One region of the Thermorhabdus hydrogeniformans genome, then DNA from elsewhere that is predicted to be linked to it. Evidence: riboswitches for the same ligand, from Rfam matches in the RefSeq annotation. Region 1 holds a riboswitch; the other holds the start of a gene.

Region 1 (7,817 bases):
ATACACACTCCCAACGCCCTGGCGACATCCCTGGGTTTACTTGGAGCCATTATGCTGGGGCAGTTTGCGGTAGAAATTGGCCTTTTCTCATCGGAAACAATTTTATACATTGCAATAACCGCGATAGGAACCTTTGCCACACCCAGCATAGAGTTTGCTCTCGCAGTGAGGCTTTTCAGGCTTTTAATACTGATACTAACAGGGATTTTTTCAGCGCCGGGTTTTATGGCGGGTGTAATTTTGACTTTGGCCGTACTTTTTACCACCAGATCCGTAGATAATAATTCTTACATGTGGCCTCTAATTCCACTGGATAGAAAGGCCCTGTCGACAGTGATCTTTAGAAAGCCCATACCTGAAATTCAAAACCGGGAAAGATATAAAAAATGAAAAAATGGAAATAAATAGGTAAAGAAATGGTAATAGAGGTGTGATTATGAAAATAGGGATACCCAGAGCTTTGCTTTTTTACAATTATTATCCCCTCTGGAAAACCTTCTTTGAAAATTTGGGGCATGAGGTGGTGCTTTCCGGTCCCACAAACAAAAAAATTTTAAAAGACGGCGTTGAATTGACGGTGGATGACGCCTGCCTGCCGGTGAAACTTTTTCACGGGCATGTCAAAGAACTACTGGGAAAGGTTGACGCCTTATATGTGCCGAGAATTGTAAGCGTAGAGCCGAAAAAATATATCTGCCCCAAGTTTTTAGGGCTTCCGGACATGATTAAAAGCAACATTCCAGATTTGCCGCTAATGATAGATACGAAACTTGATTTATACAAAAGGAAAAGCGGTATGTACGAACATTTTTTTCAGATCGGCAGAATTCTAAATAAAAATAAACTGAATATCATCGCAGCGTATATTAAAGCCTGGAAAGCTTATAAAAACCATGCGAAAAGATTTAGCGTAGATGCACAAGAGGCTTTAAACAATATATTAAACAATTATGATCTAAAAAACGGAATTAACCGCGTTAACGACTTCAAATATGCGGTTCTCCTGCTGGGACACCCATATAATCTCTATGACAGCTTTATTAACATGAATTTGATTTCAAAATTGAGTCAGAACAGTGTAAAAGTAATAACACCAGAAATGGTGCCTTTAAGGAAAATCCTCCGGGGAGCGGCAAACCTGCCCAAGGACATGTTCTGGACTCTTGGCAGGAACATAATAGGTTGCGCATATTGTCATCTGGAAGAGGAAGAAATAGACGGCATTATACATGTGGCCTCCTTCGGTTGCGGCCCCGATTCCCTGGTGGGCGAACTTCTGGAGCGCATGGTTATACGGAAGTATAAAATGCCTTTTCTTTATTTAAACCTTGATGAGCATGCTGGAGAAGCCGGTTTTAATACAAGGCTCGAGGCGTTTTTGGATATCTTAGAAGGGAGAAAAGACGGTGAAAATAACCTTTCCGCATATGGGTAATATTTATATACCCATAAAAACTTTTTTCGAGCAGCTGGGTGTTGAAGTTATAGTGCCACCGATTTGTAATAAAAGAACACTGGAGCTCGGGGTCAAACACTCGCCGGAATTTGCCTGCCTCCCTCTGAAAATAAACATAGGGAATTTTATTGAATCTTTGGAAAAGGGTGCTGATGTCATAGTTATGGCGGGAGGTTCAGGGCCATGCAGGTTTGGATACTATGCCCAGGTTCAGAGAGAAATTTTAAAAGATTTGGGGTTTCATTTTGACATGGTGGTCCTTGAGCCACCGAGGGGTCATTTATTAGAGTTGATTCAAAAGCTGGGCCGCATAGTCAATAAGAAAAACCGCACCTTTAAAGAGATTGTGAATGCGGGGAAGTTGGCGTGGCAAAAAGCCATCCTCCTGGATGAGCTGGATCGAATGGCCAGCAAAACAAGACCGCTGGAACTGAACAAAGGGGATACCGAAAGAAAGTATGACGAGGCGATGAAGCTGATAGAAAAGGCGAGGAACGAAGCCGAAATGGGAGATGTGAAGCGTGAAATACAGGAGATGTTTTTGAGCATAAAAGTAGATGGCAGTAGAATCCCGGTCAAAATAGGGCTGGCGGGAGAAATATATACTGTTTTAGAACCTTTTGTAAATCTGTATATTGAAAAACAGCTGGGTGAACTGGGGGTGGAAGTTCGGAGGAGTATTTATATTACCGATTGGTTCCGAGAAAATATCTTTCCCTCATTTTTAAAACCAAAGGAGCACGCTGAAATCCTGAAACTTGCCAGTCCATATATAAACTGCTTTGTGGGAGGTCACGGCCGGGAAACGGTAGCCGAGGTTGTCAGATTTTCAAGGGAAGGTTTTGAAGGCGTTATCCAGTTGCTGCCTTTTACGTGCATGCCAGAAATTGTGGCAAAAAGCGTTCTACCGAATGTAAGCAGAAAATACTCAATCCCTGTAATGACTCTGGTTTTGGATGAACATTCGGCGGAAGCCGGTTTTAGAACACGCCTTGAAGCTTTTGTGGACATGATAAGACACAGATCGGAGGTGGATATCCATGACAAGATGTTCGCTGGGAATTGATGTGGGCTCGGTCAGCACCAATTTAGTCTTGCTCGACGAACAGAACAAACTCGTGGAAAAACTTTATTTGAGGACGGCGGGCAGGCCTATAGACGCAATAAAAGAAGGCCTTTCAATGCTTCAGAAAAAGTATAAAAATGAAATTGAAGTTTTTGCCGTGGGGGCTACAGGCAGCGGAAGACAACTGGCATCAATCCTGGTGGGGGCGGATATTGTTAAAAACGAAATCACGTCTCACGCAGTGGCGGCTCTATCTCAGGTGCCCTGTGCCAGCACCATTTTGGAAATTGGTGGACAGGATTCGAAGATAATAATCATAAGAGACGGGATCGTGGTGGATTTTGCCATGAACACTGTATGTGCGGCCGGAACCGGCTCCTTTTTGGACAGGCAGGCTCAAAGGCTGGGCATACCCATTGAAGAATTCGGGCAAAAAGCGCTTCAATCTAAGATCCCCACCAGAATAGCAGGGCGGTGCGCCGTTTTTGCAGAGTCGGATATGATACATAAGCAGCAAATTGGGCATAAAGTCGAGGATATCATCTGGGGCCTCTGCCAGGCGCTGGTGAGAAATTATCTGGCGAATGTTGCCAAGGGGAAGGAGATAAAACCTCCCGTGCTCTTTCAGGGCGGAGTGGCGGCAAATGTGGGAATAAAAAAAGCGTTTGAAAATGAACTGGGAATGGAAATAACGGTCCCAAAAAATTACGACGTCATGGGGGCCGTGGGAGCGGCCATCCTTGCCGCAAGGCACATGGCTCAGCAAGAAAATAAAAAAACGAATTTTATGGGATTTGATGTGGCTTTTCGAAATTACCATGTCGGCAGTTTTGAGTGCAAAGGGTGCCCAAACTTATGCGAAGTGGTGCAGATTTTCTCAGACAATAGGCTCCTGGCCCGCTGGGGAGATAAATGCGGAAGGTGGTCGTCTTCCCTGGCCGTTTAAATTTTTTTTCTTGACAATGTAGGATTTCTTGTGTTATATTGTTTTAAACTGAATATTTATACCTCATCTCGTAAGAGTTGGGGTAGAGGTTGCGGCGCATCAAGAGTACCTTTGCGGAGGCCGGGAGCCGATAATGCCAAGGGAAAGGGGTCGCCGCCGAAGTGCGGTTTTTACCCGGAAAACCGTGCTGGGTCCATATCGAAGAGGTATGGAACTGTCACCAAAAAATTCCCGGTTTTTTGGTGGAGCGCTACTTCAGTTAGGGGAAGAGAGGAGGTATTTGCCTAGAGTTAAAGACAACCGGCAAATATCTGGGTTGTCTTTTTTGTTCACAACCGGCAAATATCTGCGGTTGTTTTTTTATGTCTACTATAAAGATTTACGAAAGGAGATAAAATGATGTTTTACGGCACCGCCAGAATTAATGAGGCAAACCATCTGGAAATCGGCGGGTGCGACGCAGTGGCTCTGGCCAGGGAATTCGGCACCCCATTATATGTAATGGATGAGGATCTTATCCGCCAGAACTGCCGTCAATATAAAGACACATTATCAAAACTGCACGAAAACAGCGAAGTGATATATGCGGGAAAAGCCTTTCTAACCATGGGGATGTGCAGGATTCTGGAGGAGGAAGGCCTCGCACTGGATGTAGTTTCTGGAGGAGAGCTTTACACGGCTATAAAAGCAGGTTTTCCCGCGGAAAAAATTTATTTTCACGGCAACAACAAGTCCTGTGATGAGCTGAACATGGCCATCGAGTACGGAGTAGGTAGGGTGATAGTTGACAATTTCTTTGAACTGGAGATATTAAAGGATCTGCTGAAAAAACATCATGCCAAGATCAGGGTTTTGCTCCGTATAACGCCGGGCATCGAAGCCCATACCCATGATTATATTAAGACCGGGCAGCTGGACTCAAAATTCGGTTTTGGTATGGAAAACGGTCATGCGATGATGGCCGTAGAGAACGCTTTAAGCATAAAGGGTATAAAATTAATGGGATTTCACTGCCATATAGGCTCTCAAATTTTTGAAAAGGAACCCTTCCAGATGGCAGCCGAGGTGATGATGAAATTCGCCAGGGATATTTATGACAGGTACGGTTACAAAGCCGGTGAAATTGATTTTGGCGGAGGTTTTGGTATAAAATATATCGATGAAGACAGGCCTTTGCCGGTGGAAACTTATCTATCGACACTGGTTGAATCCGTTAAATTATGGGCGGAAAGGGTAAATATGCCCGTGCCGAGGATTTTAATTGAACCTGGCAGGGCTATTGTCGGACCGGCCGGGACCACTCTTTATACAGTGGGTTCCATAAAAAACATCCCAGGTATACGAAAATACGTCAGCGTCGACGGCGGCATGAGCGACAACATCAGACCGGCACTTTACGGCGCAAAATACAGCGCCATACTGGCAAACAAGGCGGGGCTTGCTCCTCAGGAAAAGGTGTCTGTTGCGGGTAAATGCTGTGAGTCGGGAGACATGCTGATCTGGGATGTGGCTTTACCCAAGGTAGCCCCCGGGGATATTCTGGCAGTATTTTGTACAGGCGCTTATCATTATACCATGTCCAGCAACTACAACCGGCTCCCGAGGCCAGCCGTGGTGTTTGTCAGGGAGGGAAAGGCACACCTGATGGTCAAGAGGGAAACCTATGAAGACCTGCTGCGCAACGAGGTATTCGCGCCTTCAAAAAAAGCTGTTTCTTTTGCCCTGTAGAGCAATATCTCCATGGCGCTTTCATATATAAATTAAAAGTGCGTAAGATGCGCACTTTTTTCGTTTTGATATAAATGTTATAATGCTATAAGGATATATTAAAATTAAGCCAAAGAAAGGGAGAATTACATGAATTTTTTCGGCCCGGAGATGTTGTTGAGAATACCGGCCCTGTTAATAGCCATTACATTCCATGAGTTTGCCCATGCCAAAGTTTCCGATGCTCTGGGGGACCCGACGCCGGCGTGGAGCGGCAGATTGTCGTTAAATCCACTGGTTCATCTGGACCCGGTGGGCCTGCTAATGCTCTGGATTTTTAAGTTCGGATGGGCAAAGCCGGTCCAGGTGAACCCGACTTATTACAAAAATCCACGACAGGGCATCATGCTGGTTTCACTGGCGGGCCCCCTTTCCAATCTTTTGCTGGCGTTTATTACATTGGCTTTATTAAAATCAAATCTTTTCATAAGCGGCTTACTGGAAAGTTTTATATACCTCCTTTTTCTTTACAACCTGACGCTGGCGGTTTTTAACTTGATCCCCATCCCGCCGCTGGACGGGTCGAAAATCCTGATGGGCTTTTTACCCGGCAGGCAGGCATATATGTTTTCCCAGCTGGAAGCCTATGGCCCAATCATATTAATCGCTCTGGCCTATTTCGGCTTTTTAGACGGGGTTCTGGAACCTTTAATTTCTGTGGTATATACCGGCCTGGATAATTTGACGAATATAATTTTATTGAGATTATAATGATTGGCAGGGAGGAGTTTTACAAATGAAAGGACATAGAGTTTTTAGCGGAATGAGGCCCACGGGGCGCCTGCACATGGGGAATATGATGGGCGCTCTGACAAATTGGGTAAAGCTGCAGGATGAATGTGAGTGCTATTTTGCGGTGGTGGACTGGCACGCCCTGACCACAGGATATGAAGACACCGCAAACATTAAAAATAACATAAGAGAGATGGTCATCGACTGGATAAGCTGTGGCCTTGACCCGGACAAATGCGTCATATTCGTTCAGTCTCATGTAAAACAACACGCTGAACTGCATCTTTTGCTTTCCATGATTACCCCCCTTTCGTGGCTCGAAAGGTGTCCAACGTACAAAGACCAGCTAAAACAACTGGAGAGCAGGCAAATAAACACGTACGGTTTCCTGGGATATCCGGTTTTGATGGCGGCGGATATACTGGCGTATAAAGCCGACAGGATTCCCGTGGGGGAAGACCAGGAACCGCATCTTGAACTGGCCAGGGAAATTGTAAGGAGATTTAACTATCTGTACGGGCCTGTTTTCCCGGAACCGCAATCCATCCATACCGAGGTTAAGGTGCTGCCGGGGATAGACGGCAGGAAGATGAGCAAAAGCTACGACAACTACATTGAAGCTTCAGCCACACCGGATGTAATAAGTGCAAAGGTCAGGATGATGGTTACCGACCCGGCCAGAATAAGAAAAAACGACCCCGGTCATCCGGATGTATGCAGTGTTTATGCCTTTTACAAGGCTTTTGACGAGGAGGAAAACATCAGGGAATTAAAGGAAACCTGCGGAAAAGGCCTTATAGGATGCGTGGAATGCAAAAAAAGACTGGCAAATTTAATTATAGAAAAGACCGAGCCGATTCGCATGAAAAGGAAGGTGTATGAAAGAGATCCGGGATTGATAGACGACATATTAATACAGGGGGCGAACAAAGCGAGGCTTGTAGCGGAAAAAACTCTGCAAGAGGTAAGAGAAGCCATGAAAATTTAAACCAAGGGTGAAAACATGGCGTTAAATGTTAAGCTGGAAGCATTCGAGGGCCCTTTTGATCTTTTGTTTCACCTCATAGAAAAAAATCAGATAGATATTTACGACATACCTATTGCGGAGCTTACGGATCAGTATATAAGCTACCTTCAAGACCTGGATGAAAAAGAGCTTGATTTGGCCAGCGAGTTTTTAGTGATGGCGGCCACTTTGCTCAGCATAAAATCAAAGATGCTGCTGCCCGTGCCCAAAGACAATCAGGTGCAGCTCGAACTGGCGGTCGGGGAAGATGATCTGGACCCGAGAGAAGAACTGGTGGATAAGCTGGTGGAATATAAAAAGTTTAAGGATATAGCTTTAATTTTGAGAGAAAAAGAAGAAGAGCAGAGTAAAATATTTAAAAGGCCGCCTGAAGATTTGTCCTTTTTGTGGCCTGAAGGCTTTTCCATATCGGAAGTTACCTTAAAAGACCTGGTCATGGCTTTTTCGGACCTGATGAAGAGAAAGACCAGGGAGAATAAAGTCCATACAGTTTTAAAAGACCCTGTGCCGCTGGAAAAAAAGATAAGAGAGGTTTTTCAAGTTGTTTCCCGCAGCAAGGCGGGCGTATTTTTCAGCAGGTTATTTGACCACCGGCATTCAAGAGTCGAACTTATAGTGACTTTTCTTGCCGTGCTTGAACTTATAAAGATGAACAGAATAAAAGCGATTCAGGAGAGACTCTTTGGGGAAATCGTCCTTGTTTACAAGGGGGACCGTTAATGGAAATTAAAAAGGCAATGGGAATTATAGAGGGAATCCTGTTCGCATCCGGGGATCCGGTTGGAATAGACGAGTTGTCCAAAGCTCTTGGAATGACCAAAGA
Region 2 (7,817 bases), on a different contig from region 1:
GGGGCAGGCCCAGGCTTTTGCCGGTAAAGGCCAGGGCTTACGTGGAGATAAACGGGGAAAGATTTTATTTAGACGGCCTCAACCGTTCCGGCGGTTCCACGGAAGCTGTTCTGTATACTCACCGTTACGGTTCCACCACCCGGCAAAAGCCCCTCGGGTATAATGTGATAATTAGCGAAAATAGAGTGCGGGGTGTGGTCAAAGGGTCTTTTACGGAAATACCGTCCGGCGGCAAAGTTCTGTATATCGGCGAAAAATCTTTTTTAAAAAACCTTATTTTGCCAAAAATAAAAATAGACGTGCCGTTAAAATCGGGTGTTGCGGTGGATTATCCGCCGGGGGTCTCGGCAGAAGATATGAAAAACGCCTTTGAGACGGGGCCTTACATGATAAAAGACGGGAAGGTGACGATAAAGCGGTGGGAGAAAAGGATAGGGCTTACGACCATTCCGGTGGCCCGCAGCGCCGTCGGGTTATCGGAGGACGGCAGGGTGATTTTTGTAACCGTCGAAGGCACCGGGCCGGGCAGGGGCGTAAGCCTGCAGCGGCTGTCCGCTTTTTTGCTCGGGATGGGGGTGAGGCAGGCGGCGGCCCTGGACGGCGGCGCTTCGGCCACCATGTACTACGGCGGCAGGATTGTGAACAGGCCGTCGCTGGGTTTCCCGAGGCCCATAGGCACCGGTGTCGTTATTAAGGGAAGGCTGTGGAATTGAGAGACTTAAATGGAGAGGAAGATGAGTGTTGCTCGGTATTGAAGAAATTCAGAAAATAATACCGCACCGTTACCCCTTTTTGCTGGTAGACAGGATTCTGGAGCTGGAGAAAGGCAAACGGGCGGTGGGGATTAAAAACGTCTCGGCGGGGGAGGCTTTTTTTCAGGGACATTTCCCGGGAAAGCCGGTCATGCCCGGTGTCCTTATAGTGGAAGCTCTGGCTCAGGTAGGTGCCTGCGCCATACTGAGCCTTGAGGAAAACAGGGGTAAAATAGCCCTTTTTGCCGGTATCGACGGCATGAGATTTAAAAGGCAGGTGGTTCCCGGTGACTGCCTGACTCTGGAGGTGGAACTTACCAGAGTCAAAGGCCCGGTGGGTAAAGGCAGGGCCAGGGCCACCGTGGATGGGGAACTTGCGGCTGAAGGGGAGCTCATGTTTGCCCTCAAGTAAATAAATAAAAGGGTCTGGGTCAACGGATAAAGACGCATGGAAGGGGAAAAATATTCTTAAGGTGAACGTCAGGGGTGATTATATGAACTGTCAAAAAGCCTTAAGGATATTTTTCATATATCTGCTGGCGTTGATGCTTGCAGTTTCGAGTTTTGCAGTAACCGGCGGATGTTCAAGGAAGCCGGCAAAATCCCCTTCCAGAGGTTCCGGTTCCGAAAAGAAGGAGTCTCAAGCCCTGCAAAAACTCCAGGCAGATGTGGAAAAGCTTGTTAAGGATTTTGAAAAAGAGTATTTGAAAAAGGCCGCCCCCTCTCCCACGTCTCAGGGGAGGGGAGCCGGGCAGGCGGGTCAGGGGCAGCAGGGCGACCGGCAAAGCGGTGGGCAGGGCGGACAGAAAGGCGGGCAATCTCAGGGCAAAGGTCAGGGAGGGGGTCAGGAGGGTGGCCAGCAGAGCGGCCAGGGCGGCATGCAGGGGCAGGCGGGACAGGAGTCGGAACCCGACTGGGCCAAATTTGAACAGGCCGTCACCCAGATACACTCTCAGTGGAACAGCTTCCAGCCCGAAGCCATGAAAAACGGAGCCACCCCCGACATGGTGGGCGCCTTCAGCGCCAACCTCAACCGGCTCACCATGACCCTTACCCGGCAGGATTTATATCAGGGATTGCTTTCCGCTAACGACCTCTACGAAAAAACCGTCTCCTTTGAAAAACTGTTCAAAACCAAGTCGCCCCCCGAAGCCAAAAATATCCTCTACAATATAAGAAACGCGCTGTACAGGGCTTTGAACAACGAGGAAAGCGAGGCGTCGTCGGCAATGGCCAAAGCTCTTGCCGGCTGGGAAATAGTTAAGGCTCAGCTTAAAAATATGGATACCGCCGGAAAGGTGGAATTTTCATTGAAAGAATTCCAACAGGCCCTTGCCGAAAAGGACCCGAACCTAATAAAAATCAAGGCTCAAATCGCGGAAAAGAATATCCAGGATGCGATAAAGTCCATGGAAATGCAGCAGTAACAGCAGTTTTAAACCCGCAGGTAGATGGGTGCAGGCCGATGGGAGCTTATGGCCTTCAAACATCAATGACGCCCAATAAGTATACCGGCTGGGAACACGTAAGTTTTAAATCCTCGGAGCTGGTAACCAGGACGCATGTGGCCGGGCCGGCGGATTTTTTTATGTCCAGCGGCACATTATCCTGCCAGGTCAGTGAAAGACCCAGATGTGACACCAGGAGCTCCGCTTCGCCTTTTATGCCTTTGGAACCAACGGGAATTATGTCATGTATGCATGGAATCTGGGAAAGCTTTCTTACCAGATTTGTGTCGGCGATCCGGGAGTCGTTTAATTTTACCTCGTCTCCCACCCTGGGCATCCCGACACAGTAAAGCCTGTCTCCGGCCCGCGTTCTGTTCACGCGCAGGTCGCTTTTTTTTGCTATTCCGGTTACCGTGACGCCGAGGCCTGTCTGACAGGTGAGGATGTTTTTTTCTGTGCTGATGACCACGGGCAGGTCCAGGCCGGCTTCGCACAATTCCTCCCTGATTCCCGCCAAGATTTTTTCCCCGGTGGGTGACGGCTCGCAGCATACGGCGGCCGCCACCGCCTTTGGGGCGGCCCCAACGGCCAGGGTTTCCATCAGGGCCACCCGGCAGGTGAACCTCCCCACCACGGATGCCGGTACCTTCACCACATCCCTCCGCTTCTCACCAATCCCCCCCGCGGAATCGCATGCTATCGTGAGATAGAAGTCCCCCGGAATATCTACAATGCACACATCCCGGTTTGAGGGCAGGATTTTGTTTTCTGCCAACTTTTTCCCCTCCAGTGTAATCTATGGTTTTATCTTTGCGTAGAAAGTGGTTTCACATCTATCTATTTGACAGAGATGCTTCATCCGGTTTGAAAACCGCCGCCACGGCCCTGTAAACCAGGGCGGCCAAGGCCACGTTGGCAAAAGAAGCCGAGAGCAGCGGAATAACCATGGCGGCAAAAAAACCAAAGCCAAACTGCGGCAGCGGGATAAAACTGGCCGGCGCCACTATCCCGTTTAGAAGCGTGGCTGCGACCACCGCCAGTGGAAGGCTGAATCTTTTGAGCCGGCCGTACACCCAGGCGAAAACGGCCATCTCCAGGGCAATAATCAAGTGCAGGGGCAGGGTCAAGGGAAATCCGGCTAAAAAACCGGTAAAAAGGTGCCCCAGGGCGGCGGTGACTGCACCGTATCCGGGGCCCAGAAAAAGGGCGGCCAGAAACCCCGGGGCCGAATCGAAGGCAACCGTCCCCGTGGGGCTTGGCAACTTGATGGCGGCCCCCGCGGCGCTTAGGGCAATAAACATTCCCGTCAAAACCAGATTTTTTGTTTTTTGCATGATCCTGAACCCTCCTGTATTTATTGTTTTTAACACAAATGAAAAAGCCCGCAGTCTAACATGCATTAGACCGCGGACTTTACCATCATCCCCGGAATCAAAACCTCTCAAGGCAGGTCTCCTGGCTCAGGTTCACAGCCGCTTAATCCTTCCCGGTTTCCCAGTGGATACATTAAGCCGCTCCCCTTTACAGTGGCGGGACCGCGCCGGACTTTCACCGGTCTTCCCTATTCTCCCCCAAGGGGGCACCTCGAGAGGGTTGCTGCAATTTTACTGATATTATTATATAAAAAAGCTGTCGGTTGTGTCAACAAATAAGAAAATCATTGCAATATTAAAAAAAAGAGCCGAGAAAAAGCTTGACATGGCATGGAAGTTAATGATAATATAATAAAAATTAATACCCCTGTCGGCAGAGGGGTGAGGTAGAGGTTGCGATAGCCAAGAGTACCGCCGGTGAGTTGGGGGCGATGATCCGGCGGGAAAGGGGCGTTCGCCGAAGTCCGGGAATTCCCGCGTTCCCGGGCTGGGGTCGCATTTAAGAGGTGCGGCACTGTCACCAGAGTGTTATTTGGTGGAGCGCTATCTCACAACCGTGGGAATTTTTTTAATTTGTGTAAAACGGTTATGAGCTCTGGTGCCATAATCGTTTTAATTTTATGATTTTTTATTCGGAACAAAATCGCCTGATCGCGGAAAATGGGCTGCTGTTTGTTTACCGGTCTGCATATAAATATATAAAAAACTTGGAAAGGATGAGTGTCATGGTTGCGGGTAAAATTAAAGTCATCGTGACAGGCGCGGCCGGGAGGGTCGGGAGGGAAATTTCTTCCGCCATTCTGGAACAGGAGGATATGGAACTGGTGGGCGCCGTAGACGTGGCGGGCACGGGGCAAGACCTGGGAGAACTGGTGGGGAAAAAACAAACAGGAATAATTGTGGAAAAAGACCTGGAACAGGTTATCAAAAGAACCGATGCCGAGGTAATGGTAGATTTCACCAACAGCCAGGCTGCCCTGGAAAACGCGCGGGTGGCCGTTTTCAACGGAGTGAGGCCTGTTATAGGTACCACCGGACTGGCTCCGTCGGATATTGAAAAACTGCGGGCCTGGTGTGAGCAAAACCGTACCGGTGCTTTCCTGGCGCCCAATTTTGCCATTGGCGCGGTTTTAATGATGCTGATGGCCAGAATGGCCGCCAGGTACTTCCCGGATGTTGAGATCATCGAACTTCACCATGACGGCAAACTCGACGCCCCATCGGGGACTTCACTGATGACGGCGGAACTAATTAACCGCGAACGGGGGCATGTGGAAGAGGCCAAAAGGCCCGAGCTGGAGAAATTACCCAACGTCCGCGGAGGAAGCCTGAATGGCGTAAGAATCCACAGCGTCAGGCTTCCGGGGCTGATAGCCCACCAGGAAGTGATATTCGGCGGATTGGGTCAGATATTGAGCATAAGGCACGATTCCACCAGCCGGGTGTCGTTTGTACCCGGTGTTCTCCTGGCCGTAAGGAAAGTCCGGGAGCTTCAAGGGGTGGTTATCGGGCTGGAAAACTTGATGGAGTTCTGACGGTCTTTTGGCAAGCACCTTTTTCAGGTATTTATAATAAAATAAATTGATGCAACAACTTCTGGAGGGATATGAGAAATGAAGAAATTGAACGTAGCTGTAGTCGGGGTGGGCGCTGTGGGGAATACCATCCTGGAAGTGCTCAAAGAGCGCCGGTTCCCCGTAGGAAATTTAAAATTGCTGGCCACCAGGCGCTCGGCCGGGAAAAAGATAAAATTCGGTGACAGGGAATACGAAATCGAAGAAACAACCCCGGAATCCTTTAACGGCGTGGACCTCGCGCTGTTTGCCGGAGGAGAGGCCAGTTTAAAATTCGCAGGCGAAGCCGTAAAGCGCGGCGCCGTGGTCATCGACAACAGCAGCAATTTCCGCCTGGATCCCCAGGTGCCGCTGGTGGTGCCGGAAGTAAACCCCGACGACGTCAGGTGGCACCGGGGCATCATCGCCAACCCCAACTGTTCCACCATTCAGATGGTGGTGGCTTTAAAGCCGCTCCACGATGCCGCGAGGATTAAGCGGGTGATTGTTTCGACTTATCAGGCCGTATCCGGCGCGGGCCAGGAAGCGATGGACGAGCTGATAGAACAGACCGGTGCGGTGCTGGCCGGTGACATGATGCCGCCAAAGGTTTTTCCGCACCGGATAGCTTTTAACCTTATACCTCACATAGATGTTTTTATGGAAAACTCCTACACAAAGGAAGAAATGAAAATGGTATATGAGACCAGGAAGATGTTCCACGACGACAGCATTCTCATTAGCGCCACAGCCGTCAGGGTGCCGGTGCTGAGAAGCCATTCCGAAGCCGTTACCATTGAGACCGAAAGAAAGCTTTCCCCGGCGGAGGCCAGGGAGATACTGAGCAGGGCGCCGGGGGTGGTCGTGATGGACGACCCCGGAAAGGCGATTTATCCAATGCCTGCGGATTGCTCCAATCGCGACGAGGTATTCGTAGGCCGCATCAGGGAGGACATATCCTGCCCCAGCGGGCTGTGCATGTGGGTTGTGGCGGACCAGTTGAGGAAGGGCGCCGCCACCAATGCGGTCCAGATAGCCGAATTGTTATTGAATTACGGGTTGATATAGGTGGGGGCAAAAATGAAGATTCTGGTACAGAAATTTGGAGGAACATCGGTGGCCACACCCGAAGCGAGGCGGCGGGTGATAGAAAAAATAATTAATGCCCGAAAGCAGGGTTACCGGCTGGTGGTCGTGGTTTCCGCCATGGGGAGGCGGGGCGCCCCTTATGCCACCGATACCCTGAAGGGTCTTCTGGAAGCTTCGGGTTCAAATGTATCTCCGAGGGAGATGGACCTTATCCTCTCCTGCGGGGAAATCATTTCCGGCACCGTTTTAACCGGTTCCCTGCAGGCCGCAGGATTCAAGGCCATCTTTTTAACCGGGGCCCAGGCGGGCATTATCACCGACAACCGGTTCGGAAATGCGACCATACGCAGGGTGGACCCCGGCAGGATACTGACGCACCTTGAGGAGGATAAGATCGTGGTGGTGGCCGGCTTCCAGGGAATAACCGAGGACGGCGAGATCACCACTATTGGCCGGGGCGGGAGCGACACCACGGCCGCGGCACTGGGAGTGGCCCTGGATGCGGAGGCGGTGGAAATCTATACGGATGTAGACGGCATCAAGACGGCGGACCCCAGGATAGTGAGCGATGCCAGAACCCTTGATACTGTTACATACAATGAAATCTGCCAGCTGGCCCATGAAGGCGCCAGGGTGGTGCATCCCAGGGCTGTGGAAATTGCCATGCAAAAAAACATCCCGCTGAAGATAAAATGCACTTTCAACGATGAACCGGGGACGGTGGTTACAGGCGCCGGGGTGTTTAAGGAGGGAGGGGCCACAATATTAAACGGGAGGGTAATTACCGGCATAACCCAGATTCCCGGTTTGACTCAGCTCAGGATAAATACCGGCGCGCTTGAAGACAAAACACTGCAGGTCAAAATGCTGAAGGCCCTGGCCCGGGCCGACATAAGCATCGACTTCATCAACATTTCTCCCGAAGCAATGGTGTTTACCGTAAAAGATGAAGTCAGCTCGCGGGCGGTCCGGATAATCGAGGACATGAAGATACCGGTGGCCGTGAAAAAGGGCTGCGCCAAAGTGGCCGTTGTGGGAGCGGGGATGACGGGCGTCCCTGGAGTCATGGCAAACATCGTGGAGGCCCTGGCGGAAGAGGGGATTGAGATTCTGGAATCCGCGGATTCCTACACCACCATATGGTGCCTGGTGGAAGAGGCCAAAATGGAAAAGGCGGTGCAGGCACTGCACAGGAAATTTAATCTGGGTAAATAAGACATGTTTTTTGTAAAACCTAGCGGCGGCAGGCGGCAGTCCGCCGCCGGCGGAGGGTTTTCAGAAAAATCATTATGAAGATAAAATATAAAATTATATTAAAGGGATGGTGGAAAAATTGGTTGATTTCGGTAGAGTCATAACGGCTATGGTGACCCCTTTTGACGATGATCTCGAAGTGAATTTCGAGGAAGCCGGGAGGCTGGCGGTCCATCTTGCCGAAAACGGCAGCGATACCCTGGTGGTGGCCGGGACCACCGGAGAGTCGCCTACCCTCTCGAAGGAAGAGAAACTGGAATTGTTTAAAACCGTGGTCCGCGCGGTAAATGGCAGGGCCCGGGTCATAGCGGGGACCGGCAATTACAACACAAAAGAGACTATAGAACT

The links. A riboswitch is a leader RNA that binds a small molecule or an ion and turns the genes downstream of it on or off. The one in region 1 is predicted to bind lysine.
Region 2: linked by a shared signal. The riboswitch ahead of dapB (4-hydroxy-tetrahydrodipicolinate reductase) and the one ahead of lysA (diaminopimelate decarboxylase) in region 1 are both predicted to bind lysine.

The regions. Positions count from the first base shown of each region.
Region 1 is NZ_JBJYKD010000002.1:46,862-54,678, reverse strand. It holds gene ACKX14_RS01215 (spore germination protein) at 1-390, shown strand, start outside; gene ACKX14_RS01210 (acyl-CoA dehydratase activase-related protein) at 437-1,435, shown strand; gene ACKX14_RS01205 (acyl-CoA dehydratase activase-related protein) at 1,407-2,522, shown strand; gene ACKX14_RS01200 (acyl-CoA dehydratase activase) at 2,497-3,468, shown strand; lysine riboswitch at 3,544-3,729, shown strand; gene lysA (diaminopimelate decarboxylase) at 3,868-5,196, shown strand; gene ACKX14_RS01190 (site-2 protease family protein) at 5,326-5,946, shown strand; gene trpS (tryptophan--tRNA ligase) at 5,972-6,955, shown strand; gene ACKX14_RS01180 (segregation and condensation protein A) at 6,971-7,714, shown strand; gene scpB (SMC-Scp complex subunit ScpB) at 7,714-7,817, shown strand, end outside.
Region 2 is NZ_JBJYKD010000026.1:1,361-9,177, reverse strand. It holds gene ACKX14_RS11950 (phosphodiester glycosidase family protein) at 1-713, shown strand, start outside; gene fabZ (3-hydroxyacyl-ACP dehydratase FabZ) at 742-1,164, shown strand; gene ACKX14_RS11940 (hypothetical protein) at 1,247-2,179, shown strand; gene ACKX14_RS11935 (alpha-ribazole kinase) at 2,235-2,975, opposite strand; gene ACKX14_RS11930 (ECF transporter S component) at 3,034-3,534, opposite strand; cobalamin riboswitch at 3,629-3,802, opposite strand; lysine riboswitch at 3,953-4,127, shown strand; gene dapB (4-hydroxy-tetrahydrodipicolinate reductase) at 4,299-5,108, shown strand; gene ACKX14_RS11920 (aspartate-semialdehyde dehydrogenase) at 5,187-6,194, shown strand; gene dapG (aspartate kinase) at 6,207-7,430, shown strand; gene dapA (4-hydroxy-tetrahydrodipicolinate synthase) at 7,549-7,817, shown strand, end outside.